2 regions of the Pseudomonas migulae genome follow, and region 1 is predicted to be linked to the other one. Evidence: predicted binding sites of a transcription regulator. Region 1 holds the regulator's gene; the other holds the start of a gene.
What was found. Region 1 encodes sigma-54, which starts transcription at its own class of promoters, with help from an activator protein. Its sites were predicted from a motif close to ANTGGCATNNANNTTGCTNT; they were not measured.

Region 1 (7,619 bases):
CCACAAAAAGCCCATCGGGTTGCGGTGTTATTCGCCTTCGTCGAAGTAGTTATTGATCAACGCCACCAGCGCGTCCAGCGCTTCCTGTTCCTGCTCGCCTTCCGTACTCAAATGGATTTTGGTGCCCTTGCCGGCGGCCAGCATCATCATGGCCATGATGCTTTTACCGTCGACCGTGGATTCCGGCGTGCGTCCTACCCTTATCGTGCAATCCTTGAATTGACCGGCGACTCCGACAAATTTCGCGGATGCGCGGGCATGCAGGCCCAACTTGTTGATGATTTCGATTTCCAGAGCAGGCATCGCGATGTGAATCCTTTAGCTGAGGTCGCGGTGGCGGACCTGGACATTCTTCAGGGATTTTTGCAGGACCTGACCCAGACGTTCGGTCAGGTAGACGGAGCGGTGATGCCCGCCGGTACAGCCAATGGCAATGGTGACATAAGCACGGTTGCTGGCGGCAAAGCGGGGCAGCCATTTGAGCAGGTACGTGGAAATGTCCTGGAACATCTCCTCGACGTCCGGCTGGGCCGCCAGGTACTCGGCAACCGGCTGATCAAGCCCGGACTGCTCGCGCAGTTCCGGCTTCCAATAGGGGTTCGGCAGGCAGCGCACGTCGAACACCAGGTCGGCGTCCACCGGCATGCCCCGCTTGAATCCAAAAGACTCCACCAAAAACGCAGTGCCGGGTTCCGGCTGGTTCAGCAGGCGCAACTTGATGGTGTCGCGCAGCTGATACAGGTTCAGATTGGTGGTGTTGACCTTCAGATCGGCGAGGTCGGCAATCGGCCCGAGAAGGTTGGTTTCATCGTTGATCGCCTCGGCCAGCGAGCGATTGGCGCTGCTCAGCGGGTGGCGACGGCGGGTTTCCGAAAAACGTTTGAGCAATGTTTCTTCGTCGGCGTCCAGGTACAGGACATCGCACTGGATATGCCGGCTGCGGACTTCTGCGAGCAGTTCCGGAAATCGGCTCAGATGGCTCGGCAGGTTGCGCGCGTCGATGGAGACGGCAACCAGCGGCTGCGCCAGCTCAGTATGAATCAACGCACGTTCGGCCAGTTCCGGCAGCAACCCGGCGGGCAGGTTGTCGATGCAGTAATAGCCGTTGTCCTCGAGAACATCGAGCGCGGTACTTTTACCTGAGCCGGAGCGGCCACTGACGATGATCAAGCGCATGATTAGTGCCCGTTTTGCTCGTCCAGGACAACCTGATACAAGGCTTCATTGCTCGGGGCGCTGCGCAGGCGATCACGGACTTCCTTGCGATCAAGCATGCTTGCGATCTGGCGGAGCAATTCAAGGTGCGCATCGGTAGCGGCTTCCGGGACCAGCAGAACGAACAGCAGGTCAACCGGGGCGCCGTCGATGGCGTCGAAATCGATGGGAGCATCCAGGTGCATCAAGGCACTGATCGGCGAGGTGCAGCCTTTCAGGCGGCAGTGGGGGATGGCGATGCCGTTACCAAAACCGGTCGAGCCCAGTTTTTCACGGGCAATCAAAGCCTCGAAGACATCTTGCATCTCCAGATCCGGCACTTCTTTATGGATAAGGTTGGCAATTTGCTCGAGGGCTTTCTTTTTGCTGCCGCCCGGCACGTTCACGAGGGAACGGCCGGGGGTCAGGATGCTTTCAAGTCGGATCATGGGTTGGGAGTGTTAACGACCGGTCGCGCCCTGGAGGAGGCTCTGGGTCTTTTCCTTATGCTTTTTGAGTTGTTTATCCAGCTTGTCGGTCAGCGCGTCGATCGCCGCGTACATATCGGTATGTTCCGCGTTTGCGACCACTTCATTGCCGGGAATATGCAGCGTGGCTTCGATTTTCTGCTTCAGCTTCTCGACCGTCATCGTGACCTGCACGTTGGTGATCTTGTCGAAATGCCGTTCTAATCGTTCGAGTTTTTCGCCGATGTAGGTGCGAAGAGGTTCGGTCACTTCCAGTTGGTGTCCACTGATGTTGACTTGCATACAGCTTCTCCTTCGTTGCCAGTGCATAAAGCGGTAGATCAGATGATCTACCACTGGAACGCTGTGGCGTGGCTCTACATCAACCGCTTGCGTTCGCTCGAAGGCGCGATCCCGAGGGATTCGCGGTACTTGGCGACGGTGCGGCGAGCCACCTGAATGCCTTGTGCCTCCAGTAAACCAGCGATCTTGCTGTCACTCAACGGCTTTTTCTGATTTTCCGCCGCAACCAGTTTTTTGATGATCGCGCGGATCGCCGTGGACGAGCATTCGCCGCCTTCGGAGGTGCTGACATGGCTGGAGAAAAAGTATTTCAGCTCATATATGCCCCGAGGGGTATGCATGAATTTTTGCGTGGTCACCCGGGAAATCGTCGATTCGTGCATGCCCACCGCTTCAGCGATGTCATGCAGTACCAGCGGTTTCATCGCTTCGTCGCCGTATTCCAGAAAACCGCGTTGATGCTCGACGATCTGGGTGGCAACTTTCATCAGCGTTTCGTTACGGCTCTGCAGGCTCTTGATGAACCAGCGGGCTTCTTGTAGCTGATTGCGCATGAAGGTGTTGTCGGCGCTGGTGTCGGCGCGGCGCACAAAACCGGCGTACTGGGCGTTGACCCGCAGCCGCGGTACCGATTCCTGGTTCAGTTCTACCAGCCAGCGCTCGTTGTCCTTGCGCACGATCACGTCGGGAACGACGTATTCGGCTTCACTGGACTCGATCTGCGAGCCAGGACGCGGGTTGAGGCTCTGGACCAGTTCAATGACCTGGCGCAGTTCATCTTCCTTGAGCTTCATGCGGCGCATCAGCTGGCTGTAGTCGCGGCTGCCGAGCAAATCGATATAGTCGGTGACCAGGCGCTTGGCCTCGGCCAGCCAGGGTGTCTTGGCGGGCAGCTGGCGCAATTGCAGCAGCAGGCATTCACCGAGGTTGCGGGCGCCGATGCCGGCCGGTTCGAACTGCTGGATGCGGTGCAGGACGGCTTCGATCTCGTCCAGTTCGATGTCGAGTTCCGGGTCGAAGGCTTCGAGGATTTCCTCGAGGGTTTCGTCCAGGTAGCCCTGATTGTTGATGCAATCGATCAGGGTCACGGCGATCAGGCGATCGGTGTCGGACATCGGCGCCAGGTTCAGTTGCCACAGCAGATGGCTCTGCAGGCTTTCACCGGCCGATGTGCGGGTGGTGAAATCCCACTCGTCGTCATCGTTGCTCGGCAGGCTGCTGGCGCTGGTCTGATAGACGTCTTCCCAGGCAGTGTCGACGGGCAGTTCGTTGGGAATGCGCTCGTTCCAGTCGCCCTCGTCGAGGTTGTCCACCGTCGGGGCGGTTTCCTGGTAGGAGGGTTCCGAAACATCGGCGTTGGGTTGCTGTTCGGCTTTGTCGGCCAAGGGGTCGGCGTTATCGAAGTCGTCGCCTTCTTCCTGGCGTTCGAGCATCGGATTGGACTCCAGGGCTTCCTGGATTTCCTGTTGCAGGTCCAGGGTCGACAATTGGAGCAGGCGGATGGCCTGTTGCAGCTGCGGTGTCATCGTCAGCTGCTGGCCCATTCTCAAGACTAGCGATGGTTTCATGGCAGGGGCTTAACACCTTATTCGCCGGCGCACATGCGCCATCCACTACAGGGCGCCGAAGCGCCAAACATAAGCAAATTATATGCCCGAAACTGCAGCGTTTGCCTAGAGCGCTGTAACAATAAAAAAGTATTGATTTTTTATCGCGGCGAGCGCTCGGACAACCAGCCAGACACCTCAGCGCTTACAGGCGGAACTCGTGGCCCAGATACACTTCCTTGACCAGGTCGTTGGCCAGGATGGTGGCAGAGTCACCTTCGGCGATCAGCTGGCCATCGTTGACGATGTAGGCGGTTTCGCAGATGTCCAGTGTTTCACGGACGTTGTGGTCAGTGATCAGCACGCCAATGCCCTTGGCCTTGAGGTGGTAGATGATCTGCTTGATGTCGCCCACGGAAATCGGGTCCACACCGGCGAAGGGTTCGTCGAGGAGGATGAATTTCGGGTTGGTCGCCAGAGCGCGGGCGATTTCCACGCGGCGGCGTTCACCACCGGACAGGCTCATGCCGAGGTTGTCCCGGATGTGGCTGATGTGGAATTCCTGCAGCAGGCTTTCCAGCTCTTTGCGACGATCGGCCTTGTCGAGTTCCTTGCGCGTCTCGAGGATGGCCATGATGTTATCGGCGACCGAGAGTTTGCGGAAGATCGACGCTTCTTGCGGAAGATAGCCGATACCCGCCTTCGCACGACCGTGCATCGGCTGGTGGCTGACGTCCAGATCGTCGATCAGGACGCGCCCCTGATCAGCCTGGACAAGCCCGACGATCATGTAGAAGCATGTGGTCTTGCCGGCGCCGTTCGGACCAAGCAGGCCGACGATCTGACCGCTGTCGATGGACAGGCTGACGTCGCGCACGACCTGGCGGCTCTTGTAGCTCTTGGCCAGATGCTGAGCTTTCAGAGTTGCCATTAAGGGGCCTTTTGCTCTTCGGTTTTCTTTTTCGGCTGGATCACCATGTCGATGCGCGGACGCGACTCGGTCACGTTGGTGCCTGTGGCACGGCCGGCGCTGGCGAGTTTTTTGTTGGTGTCGTAGACGATTTTCTCGCCTTGAGTGACGTTACCGTCTTTATCGACAACTTTGGCGCGATCGATCAGCACGACGCGGTCTTGCGAAGCGTGATACTGGATGGTCACACCCCAGCCCTGAACCGGCTTGGTGTCGCCCGCCGTTTGCAGTTGTTCGAAATAGGCGAGGTTGCCCACCGAAGTCACCACGTCGATGTCGCCGGCAGCGGTGCGGGTCATGGTCACAGTATTGCCTTTAACGATCATCGAGCCCTGGGTGATGATCACGTCACCTTTATAGGTGGCAATGCCATTCTTGTCGTCCAGTTGGGCATCGTCGGCCTGGATGCGGATAGGCTGCTGTTGATCGTTCGGCAGAGCCCAGGCGCTCACGCTTCCCAGTGCTGCGCCCAGACCGAGCAAAATAGGGAGAGTTTTAACGAGCCTCATACTGTCCTCTTACGTTCGATAGCAGGTGTATCCTGCTTTCTTTCAAATACGCTTTCATTCCCTTGCCAGTCGAGACACCACCAGCGCCGTCGATTCTAACGGGTTGATCGGTCTGCGCATATTGCTGCTGCGGGAACACTGTCATGCGGGTGGTGGTAATCAGGGTCTTGCGGTTTTTCTCGTCGAAACGCGTGATGCGCACCGAGTCGATCAGCTCGACCTGGGTGCCATCCGGATTGACTTCGCCGTGCTCGCTCTGGACGTGCCAGGGGAACTGGGTGCCGCGGAACAGGTTCAGGTCCGGATTGGTCAACAGCGTCACTTCGGTCGCCTTCAGGTGTTCAACCTTGTCGGACGTCATTTCGTACTGCAGTTTGCCGTCCGGCAAGTACTGCACGCTGTGGGCGTTGAGTGCGTAATAGTCGATCGCGCTTTCATCGACCTTTGCCACTGGCTGGTCGAGGAAGCGTTCCGGGCTGATGTTCCAATAGCCGACCGCCGCAAAAATCGCTGCGATGCAACCGAACATCAGGATGTTGCGAAATTTCTTGCTCAGCATAGTTGGCTCACAGGTACGCGGCGTTGGCCGCATCGAGGCGGCCCTGGGCGCGCAGGATCAATTCGCAGAATTCGCGGGCGGCACCCTCGCCGCCACGGGCCTGGGTGATGCCATGGGCGTGTTCACGCACGAAACTGGCGGCGTTGGCCACTGCCATGCCCAGGCCGACGCGGCGAATCACCGGCAGGTCTGGCAGGTCGTCACCGAGGTAGGCGACTTGCTCATAGCTTAGGTTGAGTTGGGCGAGAAGTTCGTCCAGTACCACCAGTTTATCTTCGCGCCCCTGATACAGGTGGGGAATGCCGAGGTTCTTCGCCCGTCGCTCGACCACCGGGGTCTTGCGGCCGCTGATGATAGCGGTCTGTACGCCGGCTGCCATCAACATCTTGATGCCCTGGCCGTCGAGCGTGTTGAAGGTCTTGAATTCGCTGCCGTCTTCAAGGAAGTACAGGCGCCCGTCGGTCAGGACACCATCGACGTCGAATACCGCCAGCTTGATCTGTTTGCCGCGTTGCAGCAGGTCCGTGCTCATTACATTACTCCCGCGCGCAGCAAGTCGTGCATGTTCAAGGCGCCGACCGGACGGTCTTCGCTGTCGACCACGACCAGCGCGTTGATTTTATGGTCTTCCATGATTTTCAGGGCCTCGGCGGCGAGCATTTCGGCGCGGGCAGTCTTGCCGTGGGCAGTCATGACCTGGTCGATCGTGGCGCTGTGAATATCGATGCTGCGATCCAGGGTACGGCGCAAATCACCGTCGGTGAAGATCCCGGCGAGCTTGCCGTCGGTTTCCAGAATAACGGTCATGCCCAGGCCCTTGCGGGTCATTTCCATCAGCGCGTCCTTGAGCAGGGTGCCGCGCTGCACCTGCGGCAGTTCCTGCCCGGCGTGCATGACGTTTTCCACTTTCAACAGCAGGCGTCGACCCAGCGCGCCACCGGGGTGGGAAAAGGCGAAGTCTTCAGCGGTAAAGCCGCGGGCTTCGAGCAACGCAACGGCCAGGGCATCGCCCATGACCAGGGCAGCGGTGGTCGACGACGTCGGGGCCAGGTTCAACGGGCAGGCCTCATGCTCGACGTGCACGTTGAGGTTGACCTCGGCAGCCTTGGCTAGCGGGGAGTCGGGATTGCCGGTCACGCTGATCAATTGGATGCCCAGGCGCTTGATCAGCGGCAGCAGGGTGACGATTTCATTGGTGGAGCCGGAGTTCGACAAGGCCAGGATGATGTCGTCGCGGGTAATCATGCCCATGTCGCCATGGCTGGCTTCGGCCGGGTGCACAAAGAAAGCCGTGGTGCCGGTGCTGGCAAGGGTGGCGGCAATCTTGTTGCCGATATGCCCCGATTTGCCCATGCCGACCACGACCACGCGGCCTTTGCTGGCCAGAATCATCTCGCAAGCGCGTACGAAATCTGCGTCGATATGGGGCAGCAAGCCTTGTACGGCTTCCAGTTCGAGGCGGATGGTGCGTTGTGCTGATTGAATCAGGTCGCTGGATTGGCTCATGTCAGAAATCGTATAGCCTGATGAAAAGGCGGCGATTATAGCGGTAATGATCGAAACCCTCACGCAAGTTCGTCGCGCTTTGACATTCCCTGTTACTTAAACCTTCTAAATGAAGCGTTTTGCCCGCCATATCGCTGAACATGACCTGGCTTGGCCCTTGGGCGGTTGGCCTTTGCAGTGATATAGTTCGCCGCCAGTTCGGCCTGCCCGGGAGGTATGTGCTTTCGTCAGAAAGTCAGGCGTCCGAGTGAGAGGCTGCATCGCAAGGAGTTTAGATGAGTGCCGATAACGCCTACGCGGTCGAGCTGAAGGGACTGACCTTCAAGCGCGGTGCGCGCAGCATTTTCAATAACGTCGATATCCGTATTCCACGCGGCAAGGTCACCGGCATCATGGGGCCTTCGGGGTGTGGCAAGACCACACTGTTGCGTTTGATGGGCGCCCAATTGCGCCCGACCAAGGGTGAAGTCTGGGTCAACGGTCAGAACCTGCCGAAACTGTCGCGCAGCGATCTGTTCGATGCGCGCAAGCACATGGGCGTGCTGTTTCAGAGCGGCGCACTGT
Region 2 (7,619 bases), 1.1 Mb from region 1:
GGTAATGTCGGCGAGGCTGCTGGGCGTGAAACCCACCAGTTCGCGGATTTCCTTGGAGAAATGCGAAGAAGAGGCAAAGCCGGACTCCAGCGCGACATCCGTCAGCGAACAGTCCCGCAGACTCATGTTCAACAGCGCCTGAGCCGTGCGCCAACCGCGCATTGCAGGCTTGGCTGCACTGCCCAGTGCCTGTCGGCACAATCGACGAAAGTGCGACACGGATACGCCATAGCGTTGCGCCAGGTCGCTCAGCTTTTCACTGCGGGTGCCCTGCTCCAGCAGGAATCGCACAAGCCCGTAACTCTCGGTCTGACGCAGCACACTGGCAAAGGTCTGAAAAGCCGGACCTCCGCCCATGGCCTGCTCGATGTACCAGCGTTCCAGTGCGCGCTCCGACCGAACGGTCTCGTACGTCACCGGCAACATCGCCCACGATGTATGGTTTGGTCGCTGGCCATTCAACGCATCACTCAAGTCGATAAAGACCTGCAATTTCACCAGCCGCGTTTCGGACAGCGGCAGCACCTGCACACAGCCACCGGTCATTTGCAGGGTCTCGCTGACCGCGATCAGCCCTTCCCAGCCGCCGGGTAACCGCTGGCCTTGCGCCGAACCCTGCAGGTCGGTCGATTCGCTGACACGCAGATGCAATACCCGCTCGCCGGAACGAGCATCCGGGAATGGGGTGGCACGTAGTGATTCGGTTTGCACGCCAACCTCCTTTGCAGCCTGACGATCAAGGGCAGGCAGGATGAAAGACATGGCGCGGGAAGTCCTGATGGAAAACTGATGAAACCCGGACTGGCATATGCCTTGCACCCACAGAAGTATCAGCACTCATGTCAACGGCGGCATGAGTGCCAGGACAATGGCGTCGTCACCCGGCCTTGCTCATGCGCGGACCCGGGACGACGCTTTTTTTTGCAAGGTGAAGACGCGATGAACGAACCACTAGCCAGCCCGTTGGCCTGGGTCAACGGCAGCGATGCCCCGGAAAAGACCGACATCAACCTCGGCTTCATGGCCTTGAGCGACTGTGCCTCGGTGGTGGTCGCTGCCACCCAGGGTTTTGCCCAGCCTTACGGGCTGACCTTGAACCTCAAGCGCCAGTCCTCCTGGGCCAACCTGCGGGACAAACTGGTCAGCGGCGAACTCGATGCCGCCCACAGCCTTTACGGTCTGATTTACGCCGTGCACCTGGGCATCGGCGGCGTCGCGGGGACCGACATGGCGGTGCTCATGGGCCTGAACCAGAACGGTCAGAGCATCAACCTTTCCCACGGCTTGCAGGCGCTCGGCGTGACCGGTCCTGAAGCACTGGACCGCCACGTGCACCAAACTCGCCCAAAACTCACCTTCGCCCAGACCTTTCCAACGGGAACACACGCCATGTGGCTGTATTACTGGCTGGCGAGCCAGGGCATTCATCCATTGCACGATGTCGACAGCGTGGTCGTACCGCCGCCGCAAATGGTCGCGCACCTGCAAGCGGGGCGGATCGACGGTTTCTGTGTCGGTGAGCCCTGGTCCGCCAGCGCGGTAAAACAGCATCTCGGCTTCACGATGGCGACGACCCAGACGATCTGGCCCGACCATCCGGAAAAAGTCCTCGGTTGCACCCGCGCGTTCGTCGAGCAATACCCCAACACCGCCCGGGCCCTGGTGATGGCGATTCTGGAAGCCAGCCGTTTCATCGACGACAGCGCCGAGAATCGCCGCAGCACCGCGCAGTTGCTGAGCGCCCCGGATTACCTCGATGCACCGCTCGATTGCATCGAACCGCGCCTGCTTGGCGATTACGCCGACGGTCTCGGCAATCGCTGGCAAGACCCGCACGCACTGCGTTTCCATGGCGGCGGTGAGGTCAATCTGCCTTACCTTTCCGATGGCATGTGGTTCATGACCCAATTCCGCCGCTGGGGCTTGTTGCGCGACGACCCGGACTACCTCGCGGTGGCCCGTCAAGTCCAGCAACTAGACTTGTATCGAGAGGCCGCAACCGCCGTCGGTGTTGCCGCGTCGGGCCAGGAAATGCGCAGCAGCCAGTTGATCGACGGCAAGACCTGGGACGGCAGCGACCCGGCCGGTTATGCCCGCAGCTTCAAGCTGCACGCCATGAGCGACAGCTCGCCCCTACTCGCCAGCCGCTGACAGGAGACTGCGAACATGTTGCGTATCCTGCTGATCAACGACACCGCGAAGAAAGTCGGCCGGCTGAAAGCCGCCCTGACCGAAGCCGGATTCGAGGTGATCGACGAATCCGGCCTGACCATCGACCTGCCCGCGCGCGTCGAAACGGTGCGTCCGGACGTCATCCTGATCGATACCGAGTCACCGAGCCGCGATGTGATGGAGCAAGTGGTGCTGGTGTCCCGCGACCAGCCGCGGCCGATCGTGATGTTTACCGACGAACATGACCCCGAGGTGATGCGCCAGGCGATCAAGTCCGGGGTCAGCGCCTACATCGTCGAAGGCATTCACGCACAACGCTTGCAGCCAATTCTCGACGTGGCCATGGCGCGCTTCGAAAGCGACCAGGCCCTGCGCGCCCAGCTGCACGCCCGCGACCAGCAACTGGCCGAGCGCAAGCGCATCGAGCTGGCCAAGGGGTTGTTGATGAAGATGAAAGACTGCAACGAGGAAGAGGCCTACACGCTGATGCGGCGCCAGGCCATGAGCCGCCAGCAGAAACTGATTCAGGTGGCGGAGCAGATTATTGCGATGAGTGAACTGCTGGGCTGAGTATTGCAGTGGCTGTCTGGGCCTCATCGCGGCAAGCCCGCTCCCACAGGTTTTGTGAACACCACCAATCCTGTGGGAGCGGGCTTGCCCGCGATTGGCAGCGACTCGGTCTCGAGTTGTTGGCACAGATCTCGCTAAGTAATCACCACAGGTAACCAACGGCGGTTGCCCCACCTACGACAAAGACGTCGCTCACCTCATTTGCCCAAGGCGAATCCGGTGGCGGCGTTTTTTTGTTTTGGCCCCACAGCCCGGGGCCGGTGGTGCGGCCGTTGCGGCGCCCCACCTGCAAGCTCATGACTCCTTCTCGAGACGACTCACAGCTGAGGTGCGCGATGAATTCAAGCTTCTGGAAATCCGGCCATACCCCGACTCTGTTCGCGGCCTTCCTCTATTTCGACCTGAGTTTCATGGTCTGGTACCTGCTCGGCCCGCTGGCGGTGCAAATAGCCGCCGACCTGCACCTGACCACGCAACAACGCGGCATGGTGGTTGCCACGCCGATTCTGGCCGGTGCGGTGTTGCGCTTCATCATGGGTATGCTGGCGGATCGCTTGTCGCCGAAAACCGCCGGGCTGATCGGGCAGGTCATCGTGATCTGCGCCCTGTTCGGCGCCTGGAACCTGGGCATCCACAGTTATGAACAGGCGCTGCTGCTGGGCCTGTTCCTCGGCATGGCCGGTGCATCCTTCGCCGTGGCCCTGCCGCTGGCGTCGCAATGGTATCCGCCGCAGCATCAAGGCAAGGCCATGGGCATCGCCGGTGCCGGTAACTCGGGCACCGTGCTCGCCGCCCTGATCGCCCCGGTGCTGGCTGCCGCGTTTGGCTGGAGTAACGTGTTCGGCTTCGCCCTGATCCCGCTGATCCTGACCATCATCGTCTTCGCCTGGCTGGCCAAAAATGCCCCTGAACGGCCGAAAGCCAAGTCGGTGTCCGACTACTTCAAGGCCCTGGGTGACCGCGACAGCTGGTGGTTCATGTTTTTCTACAGCGTGACCTTCGGCGGCTTCATCGGCCTGGCCAGCGCCCTGCCCGGCTACTTCAACGACCAATATGGCCTGAGCCCGGTGACTGCCGGCTACTACACCGCGGCCTGCGTGTTCGGCGGCAGTCTGATGCGTCCTTTGGGCGGTGCATTGGCTGACCGTTTCGGCGGGATTCGCACCTTGCTGGCGATGTACACGGTGGCGGCGATCTGTATCGCGGCGGTGGGTTTCAACTTGCCGAGCTCCTACGCGGCACTGGCACTTTTCGTCTGCACCATGCTCGGTCTGGGTGCGGGTAACGGCGCGGTTTTCCAATTGGTCCCACAGCGTTTTCGGCGTGAAATCGGCGTGATGACCGGTTTGATCGGCATGGCTGGGGGTATCGGTGGTTTCGCCCTCGCGGCGGGCATGGGTGCGATCAAGCAAAGCACCGGCAGCTATCAACTGGCCTTGTGGCTGTTCGCCAGCCTCGGCGTCCTCGCCTGGTTCGGCCTGCACGGCGTGAAGCGTCGCTGGAGAACCACCTGGGGCTCGGCTGCCGTCACCGCCGCGCGGGTGTGAGGGCTGAATGAGCCTGCAACTGAGCTTCGCCGAAGCCAGCGCCATGGGACCGCGCGAGGAGAATCAGGACGCCCTGCGCCTGGTCACTCCCGCGCCGGCGCTGGCTGCGAGCAAGGGTTACCTGTTCGCCATCGCCGACGGCGTCAGCCAGTGCGCCGATGGTGGGCTCGCCGCCCGCTCGACCTTACAGGCGCTGGCGCTGGACTATTACGCAACGCCGGAAACCTGGGGCGTCGCCCAGGCACTGGATCGCCTGCTGCTGGCACAGAATCGCTGGTTGCAGGCCAATGGCGGTGGGCAACCGCTGCTCACCACCGTCAGTGCCCTGGTCATGCGCGGCAGGCGATTTACCCTGGCGCATGTCGGTGACTGCAGGGTTTATCGCTGGCACGCCGATCACTTGCAACGGATCAGCGAAGACCACGTCTGGGATCAACCGGGCATGCAGCATGTGCTCAAACGGGCGCTGGGCCTCGATCAGCATCTGGTGCTGGATTTTCTCGATGGCGAATTGCGCCTCGATGAGAGTTTCGTGCTGCTCAGCGATGGCATCTGGGCTGTGCTGGGCGATACCGCCATCGCGGCGATCCTGCGTGATCAACCGGATTTGCACAGTGCCGCGCGAACCCTCGTGAGTGCGGCGCATCTGGCGGGCAGCCAGGACAATGCCAGCGCGTTATTGGTGCGGGTCGACGCCCTCGGTGAAACGAGTATCGGCGACGCGCTGATTCATCTGCAGCAATGGCCACTGCCGCCAGCGCTGAAACCGGACCAGACCTTTGAGGGCTGGCAGGTAGAAGCGGTGCTCGGGCAGAGCCAGCAGTCCCTGCTTTATCGGGTGCGTGACGCTCAGCAACAACCCTGGCTGCTGAAAACCTTGCCCGTTGCACTGCGCGACGATCACCTGGCTGGGCAGGCATTGTTGTCGGAAGAATGGTTTCTCAAGCGTGTGGCCGGTCGGCATTTCCCTGAAGTCCATGCCGCCCAACAGCGTCAGCATTTGTACTACGTGATGCGTGAATATTCCGGTTCTACCCTGGAGCAACTGAGTTCGCGGAACGCCATGCTGCCGCTGGCTCAATGGCAGGATCTGGCAGAACGTTTGCTGCGGGCCGTCGGCATGCTGCATCGACGGCAGATTCTCCATCGCGACATCAAACCGGAAAACCTGCTGCTGGGGGATGACGGCGAGCTGCGCCTGCTGGACTTCGGTCTCGCCTACTGCCCTGGCCTGTCTGAAGACCAGGCCTCGACCTTGCCCGGAACACCCAGCTATATCGCGCCGGAAGCCTTTCGCGGCGACCCGCCGTCCGTGCAACAGGATTTGTATGCCGTGGGCGTGACCTTGTATGTCCTGCTCACCGGGCATTATCCCTACGGCGAGATCGAAGCGTTCCAGCGGCCGCGGTTTGGTGCACCGGTCAGCGCCAGTCGCTACCGGCCCGACCTGCCTGAATGGATCGCGCAAAGTCTGGAGCGCGCAGTGGCAGCGAATCCGGATGAGCGATATGAAACGGCGGAAGAATGGTTGCTGGTACTGGAACAGGGCGAGCGCCGCAGTTTGAGCGTGCGGCCCAGACCGTTGCTGGAGCGCGAGCCGGTGAAGGTCTGGCGGACGTTGGCGGTGGGGGCGATGCTGGTGAATCTGGTGCTGTTGGTTTTGGTATTTCATGGTTAGACGGCGTCGCGTCGTTCGCGAGCAAGCCCGCTCCCATTGGGGAACGCATTCCAAACGTGGGAGCGGGCTTGCTCGCGAAGGCGGACTGACAGCCACCACAAATCGATCGCCAGCCCGCTCCATTAGCGGGCAGCACGCTTCGATTCGGTGCAACCGCAACGGTTGATAAAGTGCCAAGCGTCCATATAACCGGGGCCCGGACAACTTGGCACAACCACTGCATTACCTCTCTCAACTTACATAAAGCCCAGCCTTCAACGACGAAGGATGGGCTTCCCGACATAACGGGACCAGGACAAAGGCGTCCTCGCTAGGCAACTAGCGGGACGCCTTTTTTTGTTTGCGCGAAATGTGTCGAGCCCCGGAGAACCTGATGAAAAAACTCAAACTGGTGATGATCGGCAATGGCATGGCCGGGGTTCGGACCCTGGAAGAGTTGCTCAAGCTGAGCAACGAGCTGTACGACATCACCGTCTTCGGTGCCGAACCGCATGCCAACTACAACCGCATTCTGCTGTCGCCCGTACTGGCCGGCGAGCAAACTTTCGAAGAGATCGTGCTCAACGACCTGGACTGGTACCTGGACAACAACATCAAGTTGCTGCTCAACCGCAAAGTGGTGGAGATCGATCGGGTCAAACGCCGGGTCATCGCCGAAGACGGCACCGAAGCCGAGTACGACCGCCTGCTGATCGCCACCGGTTCGACCCCGTTTATCCTGCCGATCCCCGGCAACACCCTGCACGGAGTGATCGGCTACCGCGACATCGCCGACACTCAGGTCATGATCAACACCGCCAAAACCCACCAGCACGCCGTGGTCATCGGCGGTGGCCTGCTGGGGCTGGAAGCGGCCAACGGCCTGATGCTGCGCGGCATGCACGTCACCGTGGTGCACAACGGTGAATGGTTGCTGGAGCGGCAGCTGGACAACGTCAGCGGCCAGATGCTGCAAACCGCGCTGGAGGCTCGTGGCCTGCACTTTCGCCTTCGCGAGCAAACCCGGGCCCTGCACGATGCCGGCAATGGCCGGGTCGGGTCGGTCGAGTTCAACAATGGCGACATCATTCCCGCCGACCTGGTGGTGATGGCCGCCGGCATTCGCCCCGCCACCGAACTCGCAGAAAAATCAGGCCTCCCCTGCAATCGCGGGATTCTGGTCAACGACACCCTGCAAACCTACGATCCAAGGGTCTACGCCATCGGCGAATGCGCCAGCCACCGTGGCATTGCCTATGGCCTGGTCGCGCCATTGTTCGAACAGGCCAGGGTCTGCGCCAACCATCTCGCCCGGCTGGGGTTCGCCAGCTACAAGGGGTCGGTGACCTCGACCAAACTGAAAGTTACCGGCATCGACCTGTTTTCCGCCGGCGACTTCATGGGCGGCGAAGGCACCGAAACCATCACCCTCTCCGATCCCGTCAGCGGGATCTACAAAAAACTGGTGATCAAGGGCGATGTGCTGGTAGGCGCCTGCCTGTATGGCGATACGGCCGATGGCGGTTGGTATTTCCGGCAGATTCGTGAGAACCAGGACATCGGCGAGATCCGTGATCACCTGATGTTCGGTGAAGCCTTGCGGGAAGCCAGCTGATGAACCGCCAGATCACCGCTTCCACCTGCTGCTACTGCGGCGTCGGCTGCGGCGTGCT

Region 2: a site for sigma-54 is predicted at 801-820, ahead of J2Y86_RS27345 (CmpA/NrtA family ABC transporter substrate-binding protein). Genes of this name have one in related genera too.

Annotation. Positions count from the first base shown of each region.
Region 1 covers NZ_JALJWR010000001.1:4,839,075-4,846,693, forward strand. Annotated here, with positions in the region: gene J2Y86_RS22140 (HPr family phosphocarrier protein) at 28-303, opposite strand; gene rapZ (RNase adapter RapZ) at 319-1,176, opposite strand; gene ptsN (PTS IIA-like nitrogen regulatory protein PtsN) at 1,179-1,643, opposite strand; gene hpf (ribosome hibernation-promoting factor, HPF/YfiA family) at 1,656-1,964, opposite strand; gene J2Y86_RS22160 (RNA polymerase factor sigma-54) at 2,039-3,532, opposite strand; gene lptB (LPS export ABC transporter ATP-binding protein) at 3,717-4,442, opposite strand; gene lptA (lipopolysaccharide transport periplasmic protein LptA) at 4,442-4,990, opposite strand; gene lptC (LPS export ABC transporter periplasmic protein LptC) at 4,977-5,549, opposite strand; gene J2Y86_RS22180 (KdsC family phosphatase) at 5,557-6,081, opposite strand; gene J2Y86_RS22185 (KpsF/GutQ family sugar-phosphate isomerase) at 6,081-7,055, opposite strand; gene J2Y86_RS22190 (ATP-binding cassette domain-containing protein) at 7,331-7,619, shown strand, end outside.
Region 2 covers NZ_JALJWR010000001.1:5,936,443-5,944,061, reverse strand. Annotated here, with positions in the region: gene J2Y86_RS27350 (helix-turn-helix domain-containing protein) at 1-762, opposite strand, end outside; gene J2Y86_RS27345 (CmpA/NrtA family ABC transporter substrate-binding protein) at 940-2,151, shown strand; gene J2Y86_RS27340 (ANTAR domain-containing response regulator) at 2,167-2,742, shown strand; gene J2Y86_RS27335 (nitrate/nitrite transporter) at 3,078-4,289, shown strand; gene J2Y86_RS27330 (bifunctional protein-serine/threonine kinase/phosphatase) at 4,297-5,967, shown strand; partial or broken gene J2Y86_RS27325 (NAD(P)/FAD-dependent oxidoreductase) at 6,341-7,540, shown strand; gene J2Y86_RS27320 (nitrate reductase) at 7,561-7,619, shown strand, end outside.